One region of the Pseudoalteromonas lipolytica genome, then DNA from elsewhere that is predicted to be linked to it. Evidence: predicted binding sites of a transcription regulator. Region 1 holds the regulator's gene; the other holds the start of a gene.
What was found. The regulator MetJ, encoded in region 1, represses methionine synthesis genes. The targets are predictions, from matches to a motif close to TAGACGTCTAGACGTCTA.
Positions count from the first base shown of each region.

Region 1 (15,393 bases):
TGATGCGAACCGCCATTGCCTAAATTAGCACGGGGACCAATATCTTCACACACGCCAACGAGTACATAGCGAATGCCGAATTGTTTTGCATCGATAAGGGCTTGAGGTGCGTTTGTGTGTGTATCGAGGAGGGCGAGGGCTTGCCACGCTTTCTGTTCGTTGGCGCGGCGGACACATAAATGTTTAACCGCCGCTTCATCATAAATTTTAAGGTAGTCAGTCACCGAGTTTAGTCTTCTTCTATTACGTCGAACTCTAATTCATCAGCAGATAATATAATGCCGGTGCTATCAGCGTAAACAAAGTCACCATCAAAGAATGAGACACCCGCAAAATTAACGCCAATGCCGTCTTCACCGGCTCCTTCACTGTCGGCAGCAACAGGAATAGACGCAATTGCTTGAATGCCTAAATCTAATTCTTCAAGGTCATCAACATGGCGAATAGCACCATATACAATGATACCTTGCCAGTTATTTTCTAATGCGATTTCAGCCAGCTCAATATCAATTAGTGCGCGGCGGGTTGAACCACCACCATCAATTAACAGTACGCTGTCGGTACCATCTGTTGATAATATTTCGCGGATCAGCTCATTGTTCTCAAAACATTTTACGGTTCTAACTCGACCACTGAAACTTGGGCGTCCACCAAAATTGATAAACATAGGTTCGAGCACATCAACCACATCGGCAAAGTGGTCGCATAAATCAGAAGTGCTGTAATCCATTTTTTCATCCTCTAAAGAGACTGTCTGTTTAGTACTCAGTATACCCTGATACAACTCAATAACAACGACTTAATACGTGTTTATTACTTTAAATCAAAGGAATCAAGTCACCGCAACATTAGTGTCTCAAAAGCGTCACCTAATTGTTATTTTTAACACCTAAGCTGAGATGAGTAGCCCTCTTATAAAGAGGTCATGTTTGTATTAAAAACAGACACAAAGTATGACAAGGAGCTTGGCCATGGCAAATAACATACTGACGAAGTTAGCAAAAGTAGATGAACAGTTGTTTTTAAGCGTATTTAACGATGCATCGCCTAATTGGCTTAGACGCTCAGCAATCGGTCTATCAAAAACCGGAGATGGTGGGCTATACCTGATGTTATTTGTGGGGTTTTGGTGGTTCAGCGAACAATTACATTTCCAGCAGTTTGCCTTGAGCCTGTTGGTTGGCTTTGCTATAGAGCGACCCATTTATTTTTTGGCTAAAAAACGCATTGCTCGAGTCAGGCCTTGTGATTGTTTAGTGCAAGGGGCTTACCTGGTGCCCAGTGATAAGTTTAGTTTGCCCTCGGGGCACAGTGCTGGTGCGTTTGTTGTTGCGACTATTTTAACGATGTACTTCCCTGCTTTTATGGCTGTGTGGTTTATCTGGGCGGCAGGCGTTGCGGCTTCACGGGTTATCGTGGGCGTGCATTATCCAGCCGATGTGATTGTTGGTGCGGTGATAGGGTCGAGTTGTGCTGTGCTTGCTGTGATGGTGGTGGAATATATATGAGAATTTTGTACGGTATTCAAGGTACAGGGAATGGTCACATAACACGTGCTCGGGTTATGGCAACAACATTCAATGCATTAGGTGTCGATGTTGATTATGTGTTTTCGGGCCGCCGTGAGCACGATTACTTCGATATGGATGAATTTGCTAACTATCGAGCGTTTCGTGGTTTATCGTTTACCAGTAAATCGGGGCAAGTTGATAGCTTAAAAACACTCAAAAATGCTCGGCCATTGCAGTTAATCAAAGATATAAAAAGCCTTGATTTACGTCACTATGATTTGGTGTTTAATGATTTTGAGCCGATCACAGCATGGGCGGCTAAACAACAGGGGGTGCCGGTTATTGGTATGAGTCATCAGGCGGCATTTTTGTCAGATAAAGTGCCGATGTTTGGTCGCTCATTTTTCAGAAGAGCGTTAATTCGTCATTATGCGCCCGCTAATGTTTATTTAGGCGTGCATTGGCAACCTTATGCAAAAAACATTATTCCTCCGTTTATTGCGGCTCATCAGCATAATAATCCTGTCATGGTTGAAAATAAGGTATTAGTTTACTTACCATTCGAAAACTTAGACAGTGTAGTCGACTACCTAAAAGACTTTCCCGAGCGCGAATTCTATTGCTACCACCCTGATGCAGAAAACTCATCAATTGGAAATATTCACTTAAGATCACCATCACGCGTCGGTTTTTTAAATGATCTTGCCAATGCGGGGGGAGTGATAGGAAATGCTGGATTTGAACTGGCCAGTGAGGCCTTGCAATTGGGTAAAAAGCTGCTGTTAAAGCCGCTTGGTAAGCAATTTGAACAAGGCATAAATGCACAGACTTTATTGTCAATGGGGGCGGCGCATGTCATGAGCTATTTAAATCCCTATGCCATGGATGACTGGCTGCAATCAGCACAAAACAGAAAACTGAATTTTCCTAGCGATCCGGCTCCTTTGGTTGACTGGTTACAAAAAAGACAATGGCAACAACTAGATAAATTGCACTACCACTTGTGGCAACAGGTTGATATTGAAAAAAAAGTTATTGTTTAAACCATTCGTATCAACGACAATGCCCGGCAACATTAGCTACTTTTATTAGCTGCTTTAAATAGTTTAGCTATACTCTTATATGTATGTATCTATAGGGCGCTCTGAATGAATGTATTACAAAACTTAACTATAAAACGTCGTTTACAATTAAACGCGTTAGTTGTTGGTCTTGCAATGATTGTGATGCTATGTGTCATTATCTTTGAGTCTCGCACGATGCTAAAACTCAATGAGACAATTCAAAACGCGGAGGAGCTTGATATTCATGAGCTTTCTATGCGTAAGCATGAGAAAAACTTTCTGTTTTACAAAGATGTAAACAGCCTTAGCTTATTTGAAAATGAGTACACACAACTTAAAACAAAAATGGCGCGATTAGATGAATTGCTAAACGATTTATCGATGAACACAGATAAGTTAGGCGAGTTTAGACGTCTAGCTAAAGTGTACTACGATGATTTTAACAGCGTTGTAGAGTTACAAAAACAAATAGGTTTACACCCAAAAGATGCGCTTTATGGTGATTTGCGTAACGCTGTGCATCAAGTCGAAACACTATTAAGTGAGCGCGAAGATTACCGTTTACTCACTTACATGTTGCAGTTACGCCGCGCCGAAAAAGATTTTATGCTGCGATTTGACACAAAATATCTGACCAAGTTTGATGAATTAGTCGCTGATTTTGAGTCCGCCATTAAAGTAGCTGAGCTTGATGGTAACTACGAAAGTCAATTACTGGCTCTTTTGTCGACCTATCAAACTAAATTTAAAGCACTCGTCGATGCACAAGTCTTACTCGGTCTAGACTTAGATTCGGGTGCCTTGGGTAAAATGAAGCAAAGCGTTGAGATGAGTGATGCCATTGTTTCTGAACTGACCGATGAGACAAAAACATTTGTTGAATCAAGCGCATCGCAAGCACAGTTAATTGCTTTAATGGTGTTTATTATTGCAAGTGCTGTTGTGATGATTTTGGTTTACTTTACCAGCCGTTCAATTATTCAGCCTATTGAGCGTGTATACCATACAATTAATGAGATTCGTCGTAGTAACGATTTAAGTATTTCGATTGAGCAGTCGGGCAAAGACGAAGTGACGATTATGACGGTTGATTTTAACAGCTTAATTGGTGATTTTAAAAAGCTGATTTACGAAGTTAACACGGCACTGAGTACGCTTAATATCGCGACTGAACATTTATCAGAAACCACATCAGCAACCAGTTCGGGTATGCAAGAGCAGCTGCATGAAGCCGATATGGTTGCAACTGCTGCAACTGAAATGCAGGCAACCATTCAAGATATTTCGCATAATACCGAAGCAGCGGCTAAAAAAGCAGAGTCAACCAATTTAAGTGCCCAACAAGGTCGCTCAGAAGTTGAGTCAACGGTCGTACAGATTAATCATTTATCTGAGTCGCTTGGAAATGCTTCGAGTGTTGTGTCGCAATTAGAAAAAGATGCCGAAACGATTGGCTCGGTGCTTGATGTGATCCGTGGCATTGCTGAACAAACGAATTTACTCGCACTGAATGCTGCAATCGAAGCGGCGAGGGCCGGTGAACAGGGACGCGGTTTTGCTGTGGTTGCTGACGAAGTTCGCTCGCTTGCACAACGTACACAAGACTCAACTCAAGAAATTGAAAGCATTATTACGACCTTGCAAGGGCGTACCCGAGAAGTTGTCAGTATTATGCAGCAGTGCCGTAATCAAGGTGGCGAAAGTGCCGCTCAGGCAACGAAAGCAGGTGAGTTACTACGCTCTATCACTGAAGACGTGCAAACGATTATGGATATGAGTACGCACATTGCGACGGCGATTGACGAGCAAAGTCAGGTGGCTTCTGAGGTTAACAAAAACGTGGTGCGTATTCGAGATATTGCTCAACAAGCCTCTGGACATGCAGTCACTAATGCACAAACCAGCGAGGAAGTCTCTGAGCAGGCTCGCGTGCTGTACCAAGCAATTGATAAGTTTAAAGTGTAGGGATTCAGTAACAGATAAATTTAAAAGCGCGCAATTTTGTCGCGCTTTTTTGTTTTAGGTGGCGCTAATAAAACTAAGGTACAAACTTTATTGGTACGCTGTCTTTATTCGCTTCGTGCTCATGGACACGGGTTTGGTATTGTTGCCAAAGTGAGTCTTTATTAGCCTGTAAATCGGCTAAATAATGCCAGCTGTATAAGCCGCTGTTGTGATTATCGCTAAATACTAAACGAAGCGCATAATGACCAACTGGCTCAATTTTGCTAATGCTTACTTGGTGCTTATTTAGTACCAGCTTCATGGGCTCATTACCATGGCCTTGTACTTCGGCTGAGGGTGAGTGAACACGTAAGAACTCTGCACTAAAGCAAGCACTCGACTCATCGTCAAAGTAAACGTCTAGTACTTTGCTTACGCTGTGATAATGCACTTTCGTCACTTCTTTCATAGTAAACCCTATCATTGATTTTTAAGCTAACAAAAAAGCCTCCAACAGGAGGCTTTTAATTATAACGATAATTTAGTGATTAAAGAATAAAGCGACTTAAATCTTCGTCTTCAACCAATGCGCCTAGGTGCTGCTCGACGTAATTAGCATCAATTGTGAGCGTTGAACCCGCTTTTTCAGAAGCATCGAATGAAATTTCTTCCATTAGCTTTTCCATCACAGTGTGTAAGCGACGTGCACCGATGTTTTCGGTTTTTTCGTTTACTTGCCATGCGGCTTTAGCAATACGCTCAATTGCGTCTTCAGTGAAATCAACGTTAACCTGCTCTGTTTTCAACAGTTCGCGTTGCTGCTCTGTAAGCGATGCATGTGGCTCTGTAAGGATACGTTTAAAGTCATCGGCGGTTAACGCTTCTAGCTCTACGCGAATCGGTAAACGACCTTGTAGCTCTGGGATCATGTCTGACGGTTTTGCCATTTGGAATGCACCAGATGCAATAAATAACATGTGGTCAGTCTTAACCATACCGTGTTTAGTGCTCACTGTTGAGCCTTCGATTAATGGCAGTAAATCGCGTTGAACACCTTCGCGGCTTACATCTGGGCCTGACGCTTCGCCACGCTTACAGATTTTATCGATTTCGTCGATAAATACGATGCCGTTTTGCTCTACAGCAAAGATAGCTTGCTCTTTTAACTCTTCAGGGTTAACAAGTTTAGCGGCTTCTTCTTCAACTAATAGCTTGAAAGCTTCTTTGATTTTCAGCTTGCGCTTACTGCGCTTATCACCGCCCATGTTTTGGAACATGCTTTGTAACTGGTTGGTCATTTCTTCCATACCAGGCGGAGCCATGATCTCAACGTTAGGCTGTGCTTGTGCAACATCAATATCGATTTCTTTATCGTCTAATTGGCCTTCACGTAACTTTTTACGGAACGACTGACGTGTCGAAGAGTTTTCATCAGAACGTGATTCACCAAACGTATCACGTGCTGGTGGTAGTAGGGCGTCGAGAATACGCTCTTCTGCCGCTTCTTCAGCTCGGTGCTTGAATTTTTTGGTTTGTTGTTCACGGGTCATTTTGATTGAGATATCAACTAGATCACGAATGATCGTCTCAACTTCTTTACCAACATAACCCACTTCAGTGAATTTTGTTGCTTCGACTTTAATGAAAGGCGCATTAGCTAGTTTAGCAAGGCGACGTGCAATTTCGGTTTTACCGACACCGGTAGGGCCAATCATTAAGATATTTTTTGGCGTAACCTCAGCGCGTAATTCGTCGCTAAGCTGCATGCGACGCCAGCGATTACGCAGTGCGATTGAAACTGCTTTTTTAGCTTTTGCTTGGCCAATAATGTGTTGATCAAGCTCGTGAACGATTTCTCTTGGAGTCATCTCAGACATGGCAGTTCCTATTACAATTCTTCAATAGTTTGGAAATTATTCGTGAATACACAGATGTTGCCTGCAATTGTTAGGCTTTTCTCTACAATTTCACGGGCACTTAGGTCGGTATTTTCAAGCAGGGCTGTCGCAGCAGATTGTGCGAAGTTACCACCACTGCCAATGGCGATAAGGTCGTTCTCTGGTTGTACTACGTCACCATTACCGGTGATGATCAACGAGGCGGTTTCGTCAGCAACGGCCAGTAGCGCTTCAAGCTTTCTGAGTGCGCGGTCACTTCGCCAATCTTTGGCCATTTCTACTGCGGCCTTGGTGAGGTTACCTTGGTGCATTTCTAGTTTGCTTTCAAAGCGTTCGAAAAGGGTGAAGGCATCAGCAGTACCGCCAGCAAAACCAGCGATTACTTTGCCATTATAAAGACGTCGAACTTTGCGGGCGTTGCCCTTCATTACGGTGTTACCAAGTGAAACCTGGCCATCGCCACCAATAACGACCTTGTCGTCGCGGCGAACACTTACAATAGTAGTCATGATTATTCCTCATCATCGAGCGGCGAAGCCGCTCGTAAAAAGCGATTGATGAGGTGTTTATATGGGTGAATGAGCTAAAATCAAGTCCAAAGCCAAATTCCACAGCCCATTATTTTAATGCGCTTGAGTTTGTTTTTGTCGCTTTCTGCCAGACGTTTGGTTTCGTAAGGGCCTAAACGCACTTTATACCAAATGCCATTACTGCCTTCTACGCGTTTAACTTCAGACACTAAGCCTGCAAATGCAATCTTCGCTTTTAAGGTTTGAGCTTGTTCCAGCGTTCTAAAAGAGCCGCATTGCATTACATAAGGGCCTTTTTGCTCAATCTCTTTTACTTCAACCTGAATTTCGTGTTCTTTTATTTCTTTAATAAACTCGGGTGGTTTCGGTTTTGGAATAACCTTTTCTTCTTCTGATTTTGTTGGATTAGCTTGCTGCTCAACAAGTTCAGGATCGGCATTATGTTTGATATACCATAAACCATACCCAAACCCACCCAGCAAAATAAGGGCGACAAAGACAAGAACAATAGGGAACGGCTTTTTTGCCGGGGCTTGTTTTTTATTATTTCGATTTGATGGTTTTTTATTTATGTAATCGTGTTGTGCCATGACTTTTTTATTGGCCTTTAAATCATATCTATTGGATCAACGTCTAAGCTCCAACGCACCTTTTGCGCTAATTTACTGGTGCTTATATAGTCAACCATTTGCGCTAAATATTGGTGTAAGTGGGAGCGCTCCAGCGCTTGAATATGTAACTGAAACCGATATTTACCTGCTACACGCTCCAATGGCGCAGGGATCGGTCCGAGCAATTGTATACCAGATATGTTCTGGACAGGAACCAAATCAGTTAAAAAATCCATGACTTGATTTATGTTATGTCCTTCGGCACGCACAATTGCCATGTTTGTTATGGGGGGGAGCTGAGCATCTTCTCGTTCTGCAAGGGCATAGCGCGCAAAATCTTGATAGCCATTATTCACTAAATCTTGCAATAGTGGGTGCTCAGGAAAGTGAGTTTGTAACAGTACTTGTCCCGGTTCACCACTGCGTCCTGCACGGCCTGCAACCTGAGTGACAAGCTGTGCTAAATGTTCTGTAGCGCGAAAATCACACGAGTACAAACCACTATCAACATCTAAAATAAGCACTAAACTGACATCGGCAAAATGATGGCCTTTCGCAAGCATTTGCGTGCCCACCAAAATACGCGCCCCCCCTTGATTTATGTCGTCGAGGGCTTTTTCTAAGCTGCCTTTACGACGAGTTGAATCTCGGTCAATGCGGCTAATGGGTATATCAGGGAAAGTTTCTGCTAAAAACTCTTCAATTTGTTCCGTGCCTTTACCATTAGGAAAAATCTGTGTGCTGCCACAATCGGGGCATTGATGGGGCACTGCATGCTGCTCGGAGCAATGATGGCAGATCATTTGTCCAATTGCTTTGTGGAATGTGGCACTGGTACTGCAACGTGAGCACTCACTTAACCAGCCACACTCATGACATATGAGTGTGGGAGAAAAGCCGCGTCGATTTAAAAACACCATGACTTGCTTGCCGCGCTCAAGATGTTGACGCATATAGGCCAAACTTGCATGGGCAATACCGGCTTGTTCGGGTTGGCCTTTCATATCCATTAAGTGAAATTGGTTATCAGTGCTGGTTTGCGCACGCTCCGTTAAGCTCAATAGTTGGTACTTGTTATTTATTGCTTTATGTAACGTTTCGAGAGCGGGAGTTGCGCTACCTAGTATCAAGGGTATTTGCTGTTGATAAGCTCTGTAGGCTGCTAAATCGCGAGCATGATAACGCAGCGTATCTTGTTGCTTAAACGAGCTGTCGTGCTCTTCATCAACAATGATCATACCAAGTGATAAAAAAGGTAAGAAAATACTCGAACGGGTGCCGATAACAATGGCGCAGCTGCCTTTTTCGCAGAAACGCCATGTTTGCAAGCGCTCGTTGTCGGTTAATGCTGAATGCCAAAGCATAATAGGGGTATCGGGAAAGCGACGGCGAAAACGATTAACGGTTTGTGGTGTTAGCCCAATTTCGGGCACTAACACCAGTGCTTGCTGGCCTTTTTTTAGAACCTCTTCAAGGCACTGTAAATACACTTCTGTTTTACCACTGCCGGTAACGCCTTCAAGTAAAAAACAGGTGAACCCACTTGCTTGATTAATCGTTGTGCATGCAACGGCTTGTTCTTTGTTTAGGGTTGGTTTACTGCCAATTGTTGGGGCGCGTTGCTGCCATTGGTTATCATGTTCGATAAACTGTTTAATGAGTTCTTTTTCGAGCAAGCTATCAATGGTTTTTTTATTAAAGCCGAGTGCTTTTAATTCGGTTAAAGATGACTTGCCTGACTGCGCTAGCTGCTTCAGCAAATTAAGTTGTGTTTTTGCTTTGAGTGAAGGTAATTTTGCACCTTTGTCGGTGAGTTCAACCATATTTATACTGGTTTTGTCTGGGCATTCACCTTGGCGTAGTGCCGCTGGAAGCGCTGTATGAATTGTTTCACCAAGTGGGTAGCAGTAATAGCGAGCAGTAAATTTTAGCAGTGCTAAGTGTTGCTCAGATAAAATAGGGGCATCGTCTATAACATCAATAATGGCTTTAATTTTATCTTCGGGTACATCGGTACTGGTTTTGATTGCCAGTACGACTGCTATCTTTTTTTGAGAGCCAAAAGGCACACGCACACGCATGCCTACTCGCAGCTCAGGGCTATGTAGCAGCTGCTCAACTTTATAATCGAAGGTACGCTGTAAAGGGACTTTTATGGCAACTTCTACAAAGTGCATAACAACTCAACTGAATTAAGAATAGAAAAAATAGCGTGTGTTGCTAATGTACTAAAATTAGTGCTAAAAACCTACCAACAAATACTGAACGTTTGATGACTTGTTTATTTTTTTAGCTAAAGATGAATTTAAAGCTTGTCGAGAGGCTGCTTGAGCTATAAAATACGCGACCTATTAATTGTATTAACGACGTATGGTGCCAGACTTCGGGTTTGGAGAGCGATGCGGCCTTAACTAGAGGTTCCTATGAAAGAAGGTATTCACCCTAAGTACGAAGCTATCACTGCAACTTGTTCATGTGGTAACAAATTCGAAACTAGCTCTACTTTATGTAAAGACATCCACTTAGACGTATGTTCTGAGTGTCACCCGTTTTACACTGGTAAGCAAAAGATTTTAGACACTGGCGGCCGTGTTGATCGTTTCAACAAGCGCTTCGGTGCACTTAGCAGCAAGAAGTAATATCTGCTGTTTAGTTGAAAGAAGCACCCTTTGGGTGCTTTTTTTATGCCTGAAATTCAGAACCATTCTTTTTTATATCCCATGCCTACACGCTTTATGTGCATAACTATTTCTGCTTGTTATGCCCAATATATCGCTAATAATGCAGACAAATAGTGATCCCTTCGCTATATTTTGAATGATATAAATGATTCCAAAAGTTGTAAAAAGTAACAATTTATATGAACTTCACCTATAAATGCTGTTAAGTTCGTTAAAGTTGCTCATTTTGCTAAGTTTCGGTTATTTGCTGTGTTCGTGCCTATAAAATACAAAAACAGGTGCTTAAATGGCCACAAATAGATGAATTTTTATCTGTTGTGAATTAAAACTATGTGCAGAAATTGTTGGGAAATCCTTTAAAATTAAGCGATATAGCATATAACAGGATAGACCTGATAATACTTGGAATTTTTATATATTACAGGTATCGTACAGATGCAAGCCCTCTCACTTTTTAACTTATTGCAGGATACTATCGCGTTATGTCAGATTTTCGTGAACAAGCATTACATTACCACGCTCACCCCGTTCCAGGTAAAATTAGTGTAGAACTAACTAAACCAGCAGAAACGGTTAATGATCTCGCTCTAGCATATAGTCCAGGTGTCGCAGAGCCCGTCCGTGAGATAGCAGCCGATCCAGCAAATGCCTATAAATACACCGGCAAAGGTAATATTGTTGCGGTTATTTCAAACGGTACCGCAATTTTAGGCTTAGGCAATTTAGGTCCGCTTGCATCAAAACCTGTGATGGAAGGTAAAGCACTTTTATTTAAACGCTTTGCAGGTTTAGACTCGATAGATATCGAAGTAAAACACCGCACGACAGAAGACTTCATTAATACTGTTGCAAATATTGCCGATACGTTTGGTGGTATCAACCTAGAAGATATTAAAGCGCCAGAGTGTTTCGAAATTGAAAAAGCGCTTATTGAGCGTTGTAGCATCCCTGTTTTCCACGATGACCAACATGGTACTGCAATCGTAACAGCAGCAGGCATGCTAAATGCGCTTGAAGTACAGGGTAAAGATATCGAAGACGCGATTATCGTGTGTTTAGGTGCCGGTGCAGCAGCGGTTGCATGTATGGAACTACTTATTAAATGTGGTGCATTGCGTGAGCACATTTATATGCTTGACCGCAAAGGCGTGATCCATACACGTCGAGATGACTTAAACGAGTATAAATTGCTATTTGCTAACAATACCGATAAGCGCACTTTGCAAGATGTGATAGCCGATGCTGATGTATTTGTTGGTGTATCTGGCCCTAACTTATTAACCGCTGAAGATTTAAAACTGATGGCAGATAAGCCGGTGGTTTTTGCATGTTCAAACCCTGATCCAGAAATCGCGCCAGCTGTTGCACACGGTGCACGTAATGATTTAATTATGGCAACAGGGCGTTCTGATTACCCTAATCAGGTTAATAATGTATTGTGTTTCCCATTCATTTTCCGCGGTGCGCTTGATGTGCGTGCGACATCAATCAATGATGAAATGAAAATTGCAGCGGTGCATGCTATTCGTAGTATTGCGAAAGAGCCTGTGCCTAACGAAGTGCTTAAGGCGTCGGGTGTTGATTCACTTGAGTTTGGTGCTGAGTACATTATTCCAAAACCAATGGACCCACGCTTATTACCACGTATTGCACGTGCTGTTGCAGAAGCAGCCGTTGAGTCTGGTGTGGCGCAAATTGACATGCCAGAAAACTACATGCGTTAAATAATTAGGTACCTATTCGTTTGATTAAGCGGGTAGGTATAACTAACTGCAAATAAAAAACTCAGCCAAGGCTGAGTTTTTTTATGTCTGAGAAATCGGCTACGATCCGGTGGCCGAAATATTTACTCTGAATCAAGTACGGGGATATCTAACCCCATTTCTTGCATAATTCTTTTTACTTCTTCAGGTACTTTTTCAGGGTTATCTTTACGAAGGTCGTCATCATTCGGTAATGGTTGACCTGTAAAAGCGTGTAAAAAGGCTTCGCACAGTAGCTCACTGTTAGTGGCATGACGAAGATTATTAATCTGACGACGCGTGCGCTCATCAGTTAATACTTTTAATACGTTCAGCGGAATTGATACGGTAATTTTTTTTACTTGCTCTGATTTTTTACCGTGTTCTGCATATGGGTGAATGTATTCACCGTTCCATTTAGCCATAAGTTGTTTCGTTGCCTCGGTTGTCAGTTGTTTACGCCTTATCCACAGCGCAAGATGCGGAAATTCTATCGCTTTAAAAAAGATAGTCAAATACTAGTTATTTAGCCATCTAGTCGTGTAAATGTATAAACTTCTATGTAATGGCGATAAATGCTTTGACTTCTCATATTTGATCATCTAACCTTTTAGACGTCTAAACATCCAATTCTAAGTAGGTGATGAAATGAGTGAAAAAAATAAAGCGACGATTGCTGTTCGTCATGGCATTGAAGCCGATAAACACCACGGTGCAGTCGTTCCACCAATTTACTTATCAACCACTTATTCGTTCGCTGATTTTGATACTAAGCGCCAATATGACTATGGCCGCAGTGGTAACCCTAACCGTGATATTTTAGCCGAAACACTCGCTGAACTAGAGGGCGGAGCTAAAGGCATTATTACTGCGACAGGCATGGCGGCTGTTCACTTAACGACACAGCTTTTGAATAGCGATGATACCTTGGTTATTCCACATGACTGTTACGGCGGTAGCTATCGTTTATTTACCTCATTAGAGAAGCGCGGTTTACTGAAACTAAAAGTGCTTGATTTAACAAAAGCTGAAAATCACCAAGAAATCTTAGCGATAAAACCTAAACTGATCTGGATTGAAACACCCAGTAACCCCATTTTACGCCTAACAGATATTAAAGCGATTACCGCCATTGCTAAACAATCCGGTGCACTTGTTGCGGCTGATAACACGTTTTTATCGCCGGCCTTGCAAAACCCGATTGAGTTTGGTGTTGATATAGTCGTGCATTCAACGACTAAATACATTAACGGTCACTCTGATGTGGTTGGCGGTGCTGTTATTGCAGCAACGCAAGAGTTGGGTGATGAACTGGCTTGGTGGGCAAATAATATTGGTATTACGGGTGCACCGTTTGATAGTTATCTTACTCTGCGTGGTTTACGCACTTTAAATGTGCGTTTAAAACAGCACCAAGAGAATGCGTTTGCAATTGCAGAATATTTAGAAGATTCACCGTTTGTGAGCCAAGTATATTATCCCGGTCTCGCTTCTCATCCTCAGCATGCGCTCGCTAAAGCACAGCAACGCGGTTTTGGTGGCATGGTGAGTTTTGATATTAAAGGCGACATTAATGATGCTGCGGCTTTTCTAACAGGCCTTAAAGAGTTTAGCTTAGCCGAATCATTGGGGGGCGTTGAGAGTTTAATTTGTCACCCTGCGACCATGACTCATGCTGGAATGGAGGCAAAAGCTCGCTTAGAAGCAGGGGTGGGTGATACGTTAATTCGTATCTCTGTTGGCATTGAGGATGTAAAAGATTTAATTGCCGATTTAGACCGTGTTTTCAATTTAGTTAAACCAGGTCAGGGGCAGCAAGCCACTCAGAGCAACGCGAAGCAAACGCACACGCAAGCCAATACGCAACAAAGCAGCACTTTTAAGTTAACGCCAGCACATACGGCATTGTGGTAGAAAAATGGTAAATATTGTTCATAAATTTGGTGGCTCAAGCTTAAGCTCTGCAGAGCGTTATCATGCTGTGGCAAATATTGTTTTAGCAAATACGCAGCAAGGTGATTGTGTGGTGGTGTCTGCATCGGGCAAAACAACCGACACCTTGGTAAAACTTTGGCAAAGTTATCAACAGCAAGATAACCAAGCGGTTAGTGATATTTTATTGCTGATTGATAATAATCAGCGCGCCTTAATAGAGCAGCTGTTAGTAGCAAAAAACAAGCAGCAGGCATTGGCACAATTAAAAGATGAGCTGGCGCTATTAAATATACTTATTGCTAAACAGCAACTACAAGAAGCCGTGTTGCTAGCACATGGAGAAGTATGGTCTGCGCGTTTATTAGCGGGCTATCTAAATCAGCTGGGTGTGGCAGCACAGGATGTGGATGCACGGCAGTTATTTACATTAAATGATGGCCAACTATTGCATCAAAAGAATCAACAGCAATGCACCGATGCGATCAGTAAAGTAAAGATCAATGTGGTGACAGGCTTTATCGCTGCAGATTGTCAGGGTAAGACGGTAACACTGGGTCGTAATGGCAGTGACTACAGTGCGACCTTGTTAGCAAGCTATACCTTTGCCAAGCAAGTGTCTATTTGGACTGATACCCAAGGTGTATTCAGTACAGACCCTCGTAAGGTGAAAAACGCCGTTAAATACGCAAAAGTGTGCCGAGAGCAAGCTAATTTATTGGCTCGCTTAGGTAACCCTGTTTTACATGCAAAAACCTTATCACCGCTTAAAGACAGCGACATTAAACTTGTTGTAAGAAGTAGCTTTGATTGTGATGCCAGCCCAACTGAGGTTGTAAAAGAAGGGTATAGCAAGGCGAAGCGTTTTATTACGACCTTAGATAATATCGATTTACTGCGTGTTGATACGCTAAGCACAGGTGAAGTGGGGGAGCTGAGTCAGCTAATTCAGCACAGTTTGCATCATTTTGTGAAAGAAGGTGATACCTATTTGCTGGTACCAGGGCACAGTACTCATCAAGTGGTGAGTCACCTTGCTGGGCGGGCTAATATTGTTGAATCTAATTTAAGCGGCTGCGCGGTTGTGGCACCAAGTAGCGATGTGAGCCAGTTAGCTGAACAAGCAATTTCGCTCCTTAAAGAGCAAAGTATTCATCCACGCTTTGTACAACAAGATCAGCAGTATGTGTTGCTACTAAACGATCAAGCTATAGACAGCGATGTACTGACCCTGTTGCATGATAAATTGGTCAACAAGGGTCAAGAACTGGCTATTATCGTGGCTGGGCTGGGTAATGTTGGTGAAGTCTTTCTATCACAGTTACAGGCTCAGTTTGTTAGGTTATCAGCTCATTACCAGATTAAAGTCGTGGCATTATTACGCTCAAAACAAATGCTATTTAGTGCCAGTGGCTTGAACACAGAAACGTGGCAAGCGCAGTGGCAAAGTGAAGCCCAACACTACGATAAAGAAACACTG
Region 1 is NZ_CP032090.1:3,229,774-3,245,166, reverse strand. Features, by position in the region: gene D0907_RS14605 (formimidoylglutamase) at 1-224, opposite strand, end outside; gene rraA (ribonuclease E activity regulator RraA) at 230-730, opposite strand; gene D0907_RS14595 (phosphatase PAP2 family protein) at 972-1,508, shown strand; gene D0907_RS14590 (MJ1255/VC2487 family glycosyltransferase) at 1,505-2,554, shown strand; gene D0907_RS14585 (methyl-accepting chemotaxis protein) at 2,660-4,540, shown strand; gene D0907_RS14580 (gamma-butyrobetaine hydroxylase family protein) at 4,614-4,988, opposite strand; gene hslU (HslU--HslV peptidase ATPase subunit) at 5,068-6,396, opposite strand; gene hslV (ATP-dependent protease subunit HslV) at 6,408-6,926, opposite strand; gene D0907_RS14565 (SPOR domain-containing protein) at 7,007-7,537, opposite strand; gene priA (primosomal protein N') at 7,555-9,735, opposite strand; gene rpmE (50S ribosomal protein L31) at 9,982-10,197, shown strand; gene D0907_RS14550 (malic enzyme-like NAD(P)-binding protein) at 10,722-11,963, shown strand; gene metJ (met regulon transcriptional regulator MetJ) at 12,086-12,406, opposite strand; gene metB (cystathionine gamma-synthase) at 12,630-13,895, shown strand; gene metL (bifunctional aspartate kinase/homoserine dehydrogenase II) at 13,900-15,393, shown strand, end outside.

Region 2 (15,393 bases), 500 kb from region 1:
TTCGCTAAATCTTGAGTAAGCTGCAGAGGCCGTTTTGCAGGTGATAAAAGCTCCATTAATAACGGTAACTTACCTTGTGCAAGCAAAGGTGTGCTGGTCATGCCATACACTTCTTGCATACGCACACTCAGCTTTGCAGGGCCATCGAGCTGGTAGGTAATTCTTACATTAGAGCCACTTGGCACAGTTAAACGCAATGGCAGTAACTCATTTAATGCACTTTGTTGTTGCCAATCAAAACAATTTTTTAGTGCTTCGCCGTAATTAAACTTTTTTAACTGCTCAAGATTTTTAATATCACTCAGGTAAGGCGCTAACCATTGGCTATGTGCACGTAGTTCATCTCGATTAATGGTCGGGAATGACTCTGGCAACAGCGTGCTTGCCAAACTCATACGAGTGAGTAACTGTTCATTGTCAGTTTGCTCATTAAATAACTGAAAACCATGCTTGCTAAATAAGTTTAACCACGCTTGAGTGCGCTGAGCTTTATCAAGCGGCTGTTTACTTGGCTGACTTGATACTGTGATAGCCCCTAGTTTTACTTCATCTTGATGGATGAAACGTCCTGTTTTTTCGTCGTATTCACATCGCGTCTGCGATGTGAATAAATGGCCGAGTTCATCTTCAAGTTCACTGGGCACAAACGCCACGCCAGCAAATACGCGACTCCCTTTATGGCCGCCCATGCTGGCAATGGCAATGTAGTCATCGTTATGCCAAAACTCTTCACTTAAATCAGCACCTGCGCCATTGGTAAGTAAGTAACCATTACCGCGTTTTTTCGCCAATCGGTCAGGAAATGCAAACGCCACCAGCAAGGCAAGGTATTGCGTTTTAAGCTCAAAGGCTGCTTTTAATTGCAAACGTGATAACCAATAGTTTAATTGCTGTTTAAACACGGGGTGCGGCTTTGTATGCTGGCTATGCAGCGCCAAATTAAGGTCGGCAGGCATCGTTATGCGGCTTTCGAGTAAGGCGATTAAATACGCCGCTAGCTCATATATACCTGGCATCGTTACTTGTAATTTTTGTGCTTTAATCAGCATATGTGACAACCGAATATCGGCACCAAAGCTGAGCATTTGACTGCCAAGCGGTGTCAGCTTGTCATTTTCATCTATGGCTTCCAGCATTTTCAACAGCGCTGTTGCTTGCTTAATTTGTTGCTTGCTTGGTACATCAAGCAGGCTTAGCTCTTCAAGTGAAGCGCCCCATTGCTTTGCCTCAAGTAATAACTGGCTAATATCACTGGTGAGAATGTCTGGTGCGTCGTGATTATTGCGACGCTCAAAGGTTTGCTTACTCCCTAAGCGATACACCACGCCCGGTTCAATACGCCCTGCGCGACCGGCTCGCTGCACCGCCGATGAGCGCGAAATATTTTGCGTTATAAGCTCTGTAACACCGGTTTTTAAATTAAAGCTGGCTGCACGGCGCTTACCACTGTCAATTACAATACGTATACCTTCGATGGTTAAACTGGTTTCAGCTACATTGGTGGTCAACACAACTTTACGCTTCCCTTTCGTTGTAGGGGCGATTGCAGCTTGTTGTTCTGCTTTGTTTTGTTCACCAAATAAAGTAAACACCTCGCACTGATCTGCAAGGTCGCTTAGTGCTTGCTGCACCCGTAATATTTCGCGCTGTCCGGGTAAAAAAACTAATGCGCTGCCAGCTTGCTCATTGAGCGCTTGTTTAATAATTGCGGGTATATCATCGAGCCATCGGCTTTCGTCTTTGAGTGGAATATACACTTCATCAATCGGGTAACTTCGCCCTTCAGAGGATATTATTGGGCAGTCAAAAAACTCACTGTACCGCTCACCGTCTAAGGTGGCCGACATCAGTAATATTGTTAAGTCGTCTCTCAATGCCGCTTGCGTTTCAAGGGCAAAGGCAAGCGCGGTATCTGCAGCAATTGAACGCTCATGAAACTCATCAAAAATAAGTAAATCAACGCCACTTAGCTCAGGATCGTTTTGCAGCATACGGGTCAGCATACCTTCGGTGACAATCTCAAGCCGAGTGGCGGGGCTCACTTTTGACTCCCCTCGAATACGCAAACCGACACTTTCACCGACTTTTTCGTTTTGTTGGCTCGCCAAATACTGGGCAATATTACGTGCAGCCAGACGTCTTGGCTCTAACATGACAATGTGTTTAAAGTGCCCTTCACGCATTAATGTGAGTGGCAGCCATGTTGATTTACCTGCGCCCGGTGGTGCTTGTAATAAGGCCATAGGGTTATTTTTTATTGTTGTTAGCAGGGATTGATAAATATCTTCAACTGGCAGCACGTCTGGCATCTCTTACTTTCTTTTTGCCCATTGTATCAAAAAACGATGAACAGCCTCTCATTGAATGAAAGAATTACAAGGTTTTCCTTAAAACCCAGTACAAATTGCAGGCGTGTAACACTCTATGTCTAATCATAATAATAAAAACGATGTAATTCAGTTGGTTATATATAAACCATGAATGGCATAACGGTTGCTTTTATTAAAGTGAATGTTTAACAAAGTAAGGAGATTATGATGAACAGCGATCGTTTAGAAGGCAATTGGAAAGAGTTAAAAGGTAAAGCACAACGTAAATGGGGTGAACTTACCGATGGCGATTTAGATAAAATTGAAGGTAGCCGTAAAGAGCTTGTTGGTAAAATCCAACAAAAATACGGCAAATCGAAAGAAGAAGCTGAGAGCGAAGTTAGTGACTTTGAAAATAGTCACTAATTTTGCACATAAAAAGACCCCCAGTAATTGGAATGTCCAACTATTGGGGGTCACTTCATTTTGGCGGTTTTTTATTACCTAAGCAGGTGAATGTGTTTCACTATCTAGCTCAGCAACGGTTTGGTTTTTACCGTGTGATTTAGCAAGGTATAAACACTTATCTGCCACACTTAAACAGTGATCAATGCTCTCGTTAGAAGCCCGCTGATGAAGCCCTATGCTCAGCGTCACTTTAAAATTATGAACCCCTTGTTGAAATGCATGTTGCGCCAATTGCTGGTGAATGTTTTCAGCTAATTGTCTTGCTCTACGCTCATGTCCTTGCGGGGTCACAATAAGGAACTCTTCTCCGCCCCAGCGAGCAACAATGTCTTCTTCGCCACTCACACTTTTGAGAATTGAAGCAATGAAAGTGAGCACATCATCACCAATTTGATGACCATAGGTGTCATTCACTTGTTTAAAGTTATCTACATCAATCAACAAAAAGACAGCCCCTTCGTTAAAACGCGCATCTTGCAAGCATTCCGTAGCATAACGGCGATTAAACAAATCGGTCATGGCATCAATACGGGCTAATTTTTGATTTATTTTTAGTTGCTCAATAAGCTCTCGACTGTACTTATTACGGTAATACTCGTAGAAACCACCAAGAATACAAAGAATCGAAAAACACAGCATGACACGGGTCGTAAAATAATGATTCGGATAGCTGTAATACCCAAGCTTATCGGTGAAGTAAAACAGCACTGAAATCACAATAGCCAGTATGATTAAGTCAAATGCGCCGCGTTTTAAACCTCGTATAAAAAAGGTAACAGGCGATACAATAAATAACCACAAAGGCCCAGTTCCATTATTACCACCCGACACAATCAAAAAGCACATCATCGAGTACAAGGCATAAAGCATTAACACAGCAATAGTTCGGTCGCGATTTTTAAGGACAAAGGGCGATACAAAAACAAAGCCGCCAATAACCAGTAAAAAACTGAGCGTTATGTAGCCATCTTGGTAGCTTGTAACCGACATTACAAAAGAAGTAATGGCACCAATAAATGCAAATACGCGTAAAAATAGCGCTTTATCTTTGTCACTTGCGCTGCTTGAATCAATCACACCTTTACCCTAATTTCCTTGCTTTACACTAATAACTTTAACACAAATATTTAAATTTGAAGGATATTGGCCTCATTTCACATGCTAAATGCTGATTAAAAGGAAGAAAGTATGATTTTAAAGCGCGTTTTAACGGAGGTAGAAATGCAATTTACCTTAAATAAAAACAAAAAAGCACCGTAAGTTAAGTACTTACGGTGCTTTTGAATAGCACGTTATTGCTTTTTACTCTGGCTCATAGCCTAAATTAGGCGATAACCAGCGCTCTGCTTCTTCAAGCGTCATGTTGGTGCGCTTAGCGTAGTCTTCAACCTGATCTTTTTGAATCTGCGCCACGGCATAGTATTTAGAATCCGGGTGAGAAAAATACCAACCAGACACCGCCGCTCCCGGCCACATTGCGTAAGAGCTCGTCAACTTCATACCTATGCGATTTTCAGTATCGAGTAGCTGCCAGATTTTCTTTTTCTCTGTGTGCTCAGGGCACGCAGGGTAACCCGGTGCAGGACGAATACCTTGGTAATTTTCGCGAATAAGCTCATCATTCGATAAGTTTTCATCGCTTGCATAGCCCCAATACTCTTTACGTACCTGCTCATGCAAATACTCCGCAAAAGCCTCTGCTAAACGGTCTGCAACGGCTTTAACCATAATTTTGTTATAGTCATCTTGTTTCGCATCGAAGGCATCAGCAAGGTCGTCTTCTTCAAGCCCTCCGGTTACGGCAAAGGCACCAAAGTAGTCGGGGGTTCCTTTAGGTGCGATGTAATCCGCTAAACAATAATTCGCAAAATCGGTTTTTTCTGTTTGCTGGCGCAGATGGCACGAGGTTGTTAACACGTCTGTACGCGTTTCATCGGTGTAAATTTCAATGTCATCACCCACTCGGTTTGCCGGGAATAAACCTATCACGCCCAGTGGTTGTAGCGCACCTGACTGTTCTAAATCGTCAAGCATCGCATTGGCATCAGCAAATAAGCTTTGCGCTTGCTCACCCACAATTTCATCGTTAAGAATACGCGGATACTTCCCTGCGATTGACCATGTCATGAAATACGGTGTCCAATCGATGTACTGTCTTAACGTGGCAATCGACACATTTTTAAACTCTGTCACTCCGAGCTTTTTAGGCACGGGTGGGGTGTAGTTATCCCAGTCAAGTTGTGCGGCATTATCGCGAGCACGTTGAATGGTGACAGGCTTCGAGCGTGGTTTTTTACGCGATTGCTGTTCACGTACTTTTTCGTACTCCGCTTTGGTTTTTTCTAAAAACGCAGGTTTTAACTCTTTAGACAATAGGCTAGAGACCACACCAACGGCACGACTGGCATTATTTACATACACCACACCTTTATCGTACTGTGGCTCAATTTTCACTGCGGTATGGGCTTTCGAGGTAGTTGCACCCCCAATTAATAAGGGTAAGTCGAAACCACGACGGGTCATTTCTTTAGCAACATGCACCATTTCATCTAATGAGGGCGTAATAAGGCCTGATAAACCGATGATATCGGCTTTTTCGTCAATCGCGGTTTGTAGAATTTTTTCCGCAGGCACCATCACACCTAAATCGATCACGTCGTAGTTATTACATTGCAGTACTACGCCAACAATGTTTTTACCAATGTCGTGTACATCGCCTTTAACGGTCGCCATAACCACTTTTCCGTTCGTGGCACCTTCTTCTTTTTCTGCTTCGATAAAGGGGTCTAGGTAAGCCACTGCGCGTTTCATTACGCGCGCCGATTTAACCACCTGCGGTAAGAACATTTTACCTGCACCAAATAAATCACCCACCACATTCATGCCATCCATCAGCGGGCCTTCAATCACATGAATAGGCTTATCAGCTGCAGCTCGGCACTCTTCAGTGTCTTCGTCGATATACTCAGTAATGCCTTTTACAAGCGCATGTTCTAGGCGCTTTTCAACGGGCCATGTACGCCACTCTAAATCTTCAACTCGCTCAGCTTGCGCCATCCCTGAGTATTTTGGAGCCAGCTCTACAAGGCGCTCACCCGCACCGGAGTCGGTATTCAGTATAACGTCTTCAACGGCTTTTCTAAGCTCAGCCGGAATATCATCATACACAGCCAACTGGCCTGCATTCACAATCCCCATATCCATGCCCGCTTTAATGGCATGGTATAAAAATACTGAGTGGATCGCTTCACGTACGGGGTTGTTACCACGAAACGAGAACGACACGTTTGACACCCCGCCCGACACTTTACAGTACGGTAGGTTTTGCTTTATTCGGCGCGTACCTTCAATAAATTCAACAGCATAGTTGTCGTGCTCTTCAATCCCGGTTGCTACTGCAAATATATTCGGATCGAAGATAATGTCTTCTGGTGGAAAACCAATCTCGTCCACAAGAATACGGTAACTCCGCTCACAAATTTCAAATTTACGATCCGCGGTTTCTGCTTGTCCGTCGGTGTCAAACGCCATGACGACTGCGGCAGCACCAAAACGTTTAATTAACTTTGCCTGACGAATAAAGGGCTCTTCACCTTCTTTCAGTGAAATTGAGTTTACAATCGCCTTGCCTTGAATACATTTTAAGCCGGCTTCAATAACTTCCCATTTTGATGAGTCGATCATGATCGGTACTTTAGAAATATCTGGCTCAGAGGCAATCAAGTTCAGAAACTTCACCATCGCGGCTTTTGAATCCAACATGGCTTCATCCATGTTGATATCAATGATCTGTGCACCATTTTCGACTTGTTCACGGGCAACATTAAGAGCGGTTTCGTAATCTTCTTCCATGATCAATCGCTTGAACATGGCTGAACCGGTCACATTGGTACGTTCGCCGACGTTAGTAAATACTGCTATTTGTTGTGTCATTTCGGCTACCTTAGTTTAAGTTACACGCTTCAAGGCCCGATAAGCGCATACGCACTTCAAGCTCAGGCAATGGACGAGGCTTAACTCCTGCAAGGCCTTTGGCAAAGGCTTTAATGTGTGCAGGGGTTGTACCACAGCAACCACCAACAATATTAATAAAGCCTGACTTGCCCCAATCGATTATTTCTTCAGCCATTTCAGGTGCTTCTAAATCGTACTCACCAAACTCATTGGGTAAACCTGCATTAGGGTGAACCGAGGTAAAAGTTTCACAAACGCGTGATAACTCTTCGACATATTGGCGTAATAAATCCGGACCCAGTGCGCAGTTAAGACCAATAGATAACGGCTTAATATGACGAATCGAATTATAAAAAGCTTCGGTCGTTTGCCCCGATAAAGTTCGCCCTGAGGCATCAGTAATGGTGCCTGAGATCATGACAGGCAACGTGCGCCCTGCTTGCTCAAAGGCTTCTTCTACTGCGAACGAGGCCGCTTTTGCATTTAAGGTATCGAATATGGTCTCGATTAAGATTAAATCAACTCCCCCTTCCATCAGTGCCAAGGTTGATTCAACGTATGCTGTCACTAACTTATCAAAGCTAATGTTACGATAACCGGGGTCATTGACATCAGGCGAAATAGAACAAGTTTTTGACGTTGGCCCTAATACCCCCGCCACATAACGAGGTTTACTTGGATCTTTTGCTTCAAATTCATCGCAGACACTGCGAGCAAGCTTGGCTGATTCTAGGTTGATCTCACGGCTTAAATTCGCCATGTCGTAATCTTCCATCGAAATAGTGGTGGCATTAAACGTATTGGTTTCGATAATGTCGGCACCTGCATTAAGGTATGCGCGGTGAATATCAGCAATAATCTTTGGCTGAGTAAGGCTTAATAAATCATTATTGCCTTTTATAAGGACATGCCAGTCTTTAAAACGCTCACCGCGATAGTCTTGTTCTTCTAATTTATGTTCTTGGATCATGGTGCCCATCGCGCCATCGAGGATCAAAATTCGCTGCTTGAGCGCCTCGGTTAATTGTTCGCGTTTATTCACTGCATTACTCGGCATAGTTGTTAGTCCTTACGTCTTGGCTAACTAGGTTAATATCATACGGTGTTGTTTGGTACACGTAGTAGTTTAACCAATTCGAAAACAATAAAAAGGCGTGACTTTGCCATGTTTTCGACGGTTCGTTATCTGGGTTATCGTCAGGGAAATAGTTTTCTGGTTTTGGCGCGTCGTCTGACTTTTCGCAGTCGCGTAAATATTCCCCTTTTAATGTATGCGCATCATACTCAGGATGGCCCGTTATATATACTTGGCTGCCTGATTTATTCTTAATTAAATACGCCCCAACACGCTCAGACCCTGCTAATACTACTAAATCATCACAGCTGTTAATTTTTTCAATATCAATGTGGCCATAGCGCGAGTGCGGAACTAAAAAGGTATCATCAAAACCACGCGTTAACGCGGCATGCTCAAAATAACTTTTGTGCGTAAACACGCCACTGAGCTTATTAGGCATTAACTCTCGTTTTAAACCATAGTGATGATAAAGCCCTGCGTGAGCCGCCCAACATGAAAATAATGTTGACGTAACGTGGTGCTCAGCCCAGTCTAAAATCACTTTTAGCTCATCCCAGTAAGCAACGTCGTCATACTCTAAATGTGCAAGCGGCGCGCCTGTGATGATCATGGCATCGTAGTTATTGTCTTTTACTTCAGAAAAGTAACGATAAAACGTATCGAGGTGTTGCTCTGAGGTACTGCTACTTCGGTGGGTGTCTAAACGCAGCAGCTCAACATTCACTTGCAACGGTGAATTAGCCAACAACCGAATAAACTGCACTTCGGTTTCCACTTTATTCGGCATTAAGTTTAAGATGGCCAAACGCATTGGACGAATTTCTTGCGTTTTCGCACGACTTTTAGGCATTACAAATACGTTCTCTTGACGTAATTTTACAATTGCGGGCAATTCATCTTTGACTGTAATGGGCATAGTGGGCTCCGAGCATACTTATTAGACTGCTAATTATGAACGGATAGTTAGAAATTTCAACCTCTAGATGTTTAGATGTCCAAATGATTTTTTTATTTGTGCTAAAGCAATCTCTTAGGAAGCCAGTTTCGTTGATGCGCAGGCCCTTAAATTGCCAAAAGCAGTGCCTCTGCGAATGACTGTTGTGTTTAATCACGATGAAAGAGCAAGCATCTCAAAAAGTGGCTTGTTATTGTGTTTAAGCCAACACCATTGTAAAAATGACTTTTAAGCCTTTGTGCAATGCTTATAAGGCGCTTACTCTGCATTTATGCTCCTTAAATGCATGCGCTATTTTTGCAAAGCAGTACCATGATATTAAGCCCCTGATAAACGCTGAATTCTGTATTTTGAGGTGGTTTGGGTATACAATAGTGGCTGTTAATTTTTCTTATAAATTGAAGGCTCTTTTCATGGTGTTACCAGATAAGTTTATATTCTCGATGAGTCGAGTTTCTAAAGTTGTGCCGCCTAAGCGCACTATCTTAAAAGATATCTCTTTACACTTTTTCCCGGGCGCAAAAATTGGTGTGCTTGGTCTAAATGGCGCAGGTAAATCGACGTTACTTCGTATTATGGCAGGTGTTGACCAAGACTTTGAAGGTGAAGCTCGTCCACAACCTGGCACAAAAATAGGTTACTTACCGCAAGAGCCTGTTTTAGACGAAAACAAAACAGTACGCGAAACCGTTGAAGAAGCCGTAAGCGAAGTTAAAAATGCGCTAAACCGTCTTGATGAAGTATACAACGAGTATGCTATGGAAGATGCTGACTTTGATGCACTTGCAAAAGAGCAAGGCGAGCTTGAAGCAATTATCCAAGCACACGACGGTCACAATATCGATAACGTATTAGAGCGCGCAGCAGATGCTCTTCGTTTACCACCGTGGGATGCTAAAATTGAACACCTTTCGGGTGGTGAGCGTCGCCGTGTTGCCATCTGTCGTTTACTGCTTGAAAAACCAGATATGCTGATTCTTGACGAACCAACCAACCACTTAGACGCAGAGTCTGTGGCATGGTTAGAGCGTTTCTTACACGACTACGAAGGTACTGTGGTCGCTGTAACCCACGACCGTTACTTCTTAGATAACGTTGCTGGGTGGATTTTAGAACTTGACCGTGGTGAAGGTATTCCGTGGGAAGGTAACTACTCATCATGGCTTGAGCAAAAAGATTTACGTTTACAACAAGAACAAAAATCTGAAAAAGCTCGTCAAAAGTCAATTGCACAAGAACTTGAATGGGTTCGTTCAAACCCGAAAGGCCGTCAAGCTAAGTCTAAAGCGCGTATGGCACAGTTCTCTGAGCTACAACAGAACGATTACCAAAAACGTAACGAAACGAATGAGCTATTCATTCCACCGGGTCCACGCTTAGGCGACCAAGTTATTGAAGTAAAAGGTCTTAAGAAAAGCTTTGGCGATCGTGTTTTAATCGACGACTTAAACTTTGCGATGCCAAAAGGTGCAATCGTAGGTATTATCGGTGCCAATGGTGCGGGTAAATCAACCTTATTCAAAATGTTAAGCGGTGAAGAAAAGCCAGACAGTGGTGAAATCCTTGTGGGTGAAACTGTTGAGCTTGCTACCGTTGATCAGTTCCGTGGCGACATGGATGAAAGCAACACCGTTTTCCAAGAGATCTCTAACGGTCAAGACGTATTAAAAATTGGTAACTTTGAATTCCAAAGCCGCGCCTATGTTGGTCGCTTTAACTTCAAAGGTAACGACCAACAAAAATTCGTTAAAGACTTATCAGGCGGTGAGCGCAACCGTTTACACCTTGCAAAGCTATTAAAAGCGGGTGGTAACGTATTACTACTGGATGAGCCGACTAACGATCTTGATGTTGAAACACTTCGTGCACTTGAGAACGCGATTCTAGAGTTCCCAGGCTGTGTAATGTGTATCTCGCATGACCGTTGGTTCCTTGACCGTATCGCTACGCATATTCTTGATTACCGTGACGAAGGCCAAATTAACTTCTTCGATGGTAACTACACAGAATACGAAGAGTGGTTGAAGAAAACCTTAGGCGCAGAAGCCGCACAACCTAAGCGTATTAAATATAAAAAGATTGGTTAATTTACCGTCTTATTCGAAAGCCCCTTCTTGGGGCTTTTTTGTGGCCGATAACGTTTACCAGCTATCGTTTCACTCACACCTTGCATATTGAACTATACTGATTTTAGCGAATTAAGTTAATGAAACGACAATGACTTGGGGATCACACCATGAATGAGCGTAGACAGTTTTCTCGGGTATTATTTTCTTGCCCTGCAACGCTTTGTATTGATGAGTATAAGTATCAATGTCAACTGCTTGATTTATCCTTGCATGGTGCGCTTATAACCAAAAGCGATTCATTTTTAGTTCCTATCCACAGTAAAGCCGTTTTATCGTTTACCCTACCCGACTCAACTGTAGAGATTAAAATGCAAGTCGAGTTGTGCCATGTAGAACAGCAGCATGCTGGACTTATTTGCGAACATATTGATATCGACAGTATCAGTCATTTGAAGCGCCTGATTGAGCTGAATTTAGGCGATGAAGGCCTATTACATCGTGAGTTAGCACACTTAATTCACGTGCCAGAGTAAACAACGGCGAATAAATTCGCTATGCTGTAGCAAATCCCGTTATTAAATGAGTTATGTACTTAAACCCCCACTTACCCTTGGTATATCACCCTAATTATTCCTTTAGCTTCGATCCTAACCATCGCTTTGTAATGAGTAAATTTGCTTATTTATATGACCATGTTCAAAGCCTTGGCCTGATCAGTGATAATTTAGTACAGCCGATATTAGGCAGCCCCGCACCACTAGAACTGGTGCATTGCGATGACTACATTAATGACCTGTGGCATAACCGCTTGGATGAAAAAGCCATGCGCCGAATTGGTTTACCTTGGTCTGAACAATTGATGGCACGAACATTCACAGCCCCACTTGGCACCTTACAAACCGCTCGCCTCGCTTTAAAGCATGGGCTTGCCTGCCACTTAGCTGGCGGCACTCATCATGCCCATTATGATTTTGGTTCGGGTTATTGCATGGTAAACGATTTAGCGTTCACCAGTGAAACACTGATAAAGAGTGGCGAAGTGACCAATGTGCTGATTTTTGACTTAGATGTTCACCAAGGCGATGGCACTGCAGCCATGCTCACCCATCAACCCTATGCGTATACGTGCTCGATTCATTGTGAGAAGAACTTTCCATTTCGCAAATCAGCCAGTGATCTCGATATTGGCTTAAACCCAGGTGTTAGCGATAAAGAATACGTTGGCATCGTTGATGAGACGCTAAGTTACTTACTAAAAACCCTTAATCCAGATTTAGTACTCTACGATGCAGGTGTTGATGTATGGCAGCAAGATGGCTTAGGAAAACTTGATATAAGCTGGCAAGGCATTGAACAACGCGACCATTTAGTCCTTAAGCGTTGCCTTGAACACAATGTGCCTGTCGCAACGGTCATTGGTGGTGGCTATGATAAAGATCATCGCCGCTTAGCCGCTCGTCATAGCATTGTAGTAGAGCAAGCTGCACAGTTTTAGTGATACCACTTGTAATTACTCGGAATGATAGTGAGGGATTAGTTAAAAAATTGGTCTAACTCGTTTTTTAACTAACGAAACGAAAAAAGGCCCGGTGGAGAAAAAACCGGGCCTTTGCTACTGTAACATTGGGATATGTTAGCAACTTTTTTCTAAGTTAAAACCAGTAGCTGAGGAGCTACTGAGTGGTAATCTAAAGCCATCGCTATGCTCAAAACCGTAATATTTACTATCGAAAAAGCAAACACTTGGCGCGCCCAACCGCTTACATCAATATTGCGACGATAACCTCTGAGCGCCATAAGCAACCACCAAAAACTCGTTGTACAAGCTACAGCCATGAAAGCTAAACCTGTATAACCACTAATGGTTAATAACATCACAACCAACGCATACACGGCGATATATAAAACAATGTGATGCTTTGCCTTTTCGATCCCTTGCGCTACGGGTAACACGGGAATTCTGGCCGCTTGGTAGTCGTTATAACGAAAGATTGCAATTGCATATGAATGAGGCATTTGCCATAAACTAAACATTACCAATAAAATCACAGCACCGGCATCAAACTGTCCCGTTACCGCACAATAGCCCACCACAGGTGGAACTGCGCCCGATAAACTACCGACAAAGGTGCCATACACAGAACGACGTTTCATATATAAGCTGTATACACCGACGTAAATGACGTAACCAAACGTAGCAAATAAGAGTGCCACCACGTTGGTATAGACGGCTAATAATGTGAAACCAAAAACACCCAGCACGATGCCATGTGCCATAGCGGCCTTTGCTGACATTTCGCCAGTGACTGTGACGCGTTTGCGAGTGCGCGTCATTGCAACATCAATATCACGATCAATCACATTATTGATAGCGCATCCAGATGCCACAACTAAAGATAACCCAAGCAAAGTTGCGACCATTAACCATGGGTCAACATCGCCACGAGAGGCTAGCAAGAATCCCCCCGCAACAGAGATTAAATTGCCCATGATAATGCCAGGTTTAGTGACATTTAAATAACGTCGAAACACTTCCTCGACTCCTCTAATATTCTGCACAAACGCAAAATTACGAAAGAAACTAGCTAATAACAGACTGTAAGAACTGGAGACACAATCTCAAACTAACCAGCTCCTTTCGTAAATCTTTATATCAATTACATAAAAATAATTGTTATTTAATACATCATCATGGCGTTCGATTCGTAGATGATCCACACCGACAAACCAACCACCATCACGATAATTATGGCGCTGAAGATAAATGACAATGAGCTGGCTTTGCCGTCTTCAGTTTTAAAGCTTAAATGCAAGAAGTACTTTAAATGCACCCAAATTTGCACAACCGCCATCGTCACAATGCACCAGACGGTGGCTGGTTTTGAAAACGACCCACTCATCACAGCCCAAAATGGAATAGCCGTTAAAATCACTGACAACACAAAGCCAATAAAATAGTCTTTCATACTGCCATGTGATTGTGTGTCGTGTGCGTGTACTTCTAAGTTATTAATGACATGCGATTCACTGTGACTCATTACATTGCTCCCATTAAATAAACAACGGTAAACACACAGATCCACACCACATCTAAAAAGTGCCAGAACAAACTTAAACAACTTAAGCGTGTCACTGTTTGCGGGTTTAAACCACGACGAACAACTTCGATCATCATGATTGTCATCCAAATTAAACCCGCTGTTACATGCAGACCATGTAAACCGACTAAAGAGAAAAACGACGTTAAAAAGGCACTGTGTTGCGGGCCATTACCGTGCGCAATTAGGTGATGAAACTCATACACTTCCATACCAATAAACACAGCACCAAAAGCAAAAGTGACAAGTAACCAGGTTAATGTTGCTGCCTTTTTCTGCGAATGTGCAGAAATCATCGCAAAGCCAAATGTAATACTACTTAGTAGGAGTGCCGCGGTTTCAACCGCGACAAAATCAAGTTCAAAAATGTCTTTGCCTGACACGCCGCCGGCTGTGTTCATAAACAGCACGGCATAAGTTGCAAAGAAAGAAGCAAATAATAAGCAGTCGGTCATTAAATAAAGCCAAAAACCGAATACCGTGTTGCCACCTGTGTCGTGATGCTCACTATCATGTGCTTCAACATGACCTTGAGCATTACTTAAGGTGTTTAAATCTGCAGTGATAGTACTCATGCATTCACCCCTTTAGTCGCGGCGGTATTGTGCGCCGTTTCAAGTTCAACAATTTCATCTGGTTGCACGTAATAATCAACATCAGTTGTGTAACAACGTTTAATAAATATCGCGATAGCACCCAGTAAACCAAAGGCTGCAAGCCACCATATATGCCAAATCATGGCAAAACAGAACGTTGTTAATGCTCCGCTCATCAATACACCCGCTGGCGTATTTTTTGGCATGTGAATTGGGCTATAAGATGCTTCTTGTTTGTAAGCTAAGCCTTTTTCTTTCATGTCAGTCCATGCATCAATGTCATCAACATGGGGAATTTTTGCAAAGTTGTAGTACTGCGGAGGTGATGCAGACGCCCATTCAAGCGTATGACCATTCCATGGATCACCTGTTGTATCATCTAATTGCTCGCGGTTTTTAAAACTCACAACAAGTTGTACTACTTGGAACAAGATACCGAACATGATGATCACCGCACCGCCTGCTGCAATGTATAACCACATGTTCCAATCTGGGTTATTTGTGTGGTTTAAACGACGAGTCATACCTAAGAAACCAAGCACGTATAACGGCATGAATGCCACAAAGAAACCAATTAACCAGCACCAGAAAGACCTTCTGCCCCAGCGTTCGTCAAGTTTGAAGCCCATTGCTTTAGGGAACCAAAATGCGAAACCTGCTAAGTAACCGAACACTGCACCACCAATAATGGTGTTATGAAAGTGAGCGATTAAAAATAAGCTGTTGTGTAATACATAGTCAGCACCAGGGATTGCAAGTAATACACCGGTCATACCACCAATGGTGAATGTCACCATGAAACCCAGAGTCCAAAGTACGGGCACTGTGATTCGTAAACGACCACGGTACATAGTGAATAACCAATT
Region 2 is NZ_CP032090.1:2,725,857-2,741,249, forward strand. Features, by position in the region: gene hrpB (ATP-dependent helicase HrpB) at 1-2,300, opposite strand, end outside; gene D0907_RS12290 (CsbD family protein) at 2,538-2,735, shown strand; gene D0907_RS12295 (GGDEF domain-containing protein) at 2,814-3,854, opposite strand; gene metH (methionine synthase) at 4,080-6,710, opposite strand; gene D0907_RS12305 (homocysteine S-methyltransferase family protein) at 6,721-7,788, opposite strand; gene metA (homoserine O-acetyltransferase MetA) at 7,778-8,725, opposite strand; gene ettA (energy-dependent translational throttle protein EttA) at 9,178-10,851, shown strand; gene D0907_RS12320 (PilZ domain-containing protein) at 11,001-11,366, shown strand; gene D0907_RS12325 (histone deacetylase family protein) at 11,420-12,328, shown strand; gene cyoE (heme o synthase) at 12,481-13,365, opposite strand; gene cyoD (cytochrome o ubiquinol oxidase subunit IV) at 13,512-13,871, opposite strand; gene cyoC (cytochrome o ubiquinol oxidase subunit III) at 13,871-14,506, opposite strand; gene cyoB (cytochrome o ubiquinol oxidase subunit I) at 14,503-15,393, opposite strand, start outside.
Region 2: the regulator MetJ is predicted to act here: its motif matches at 8,790-8,807, upstream of metA (homoserine O-acetyltransferase MetA).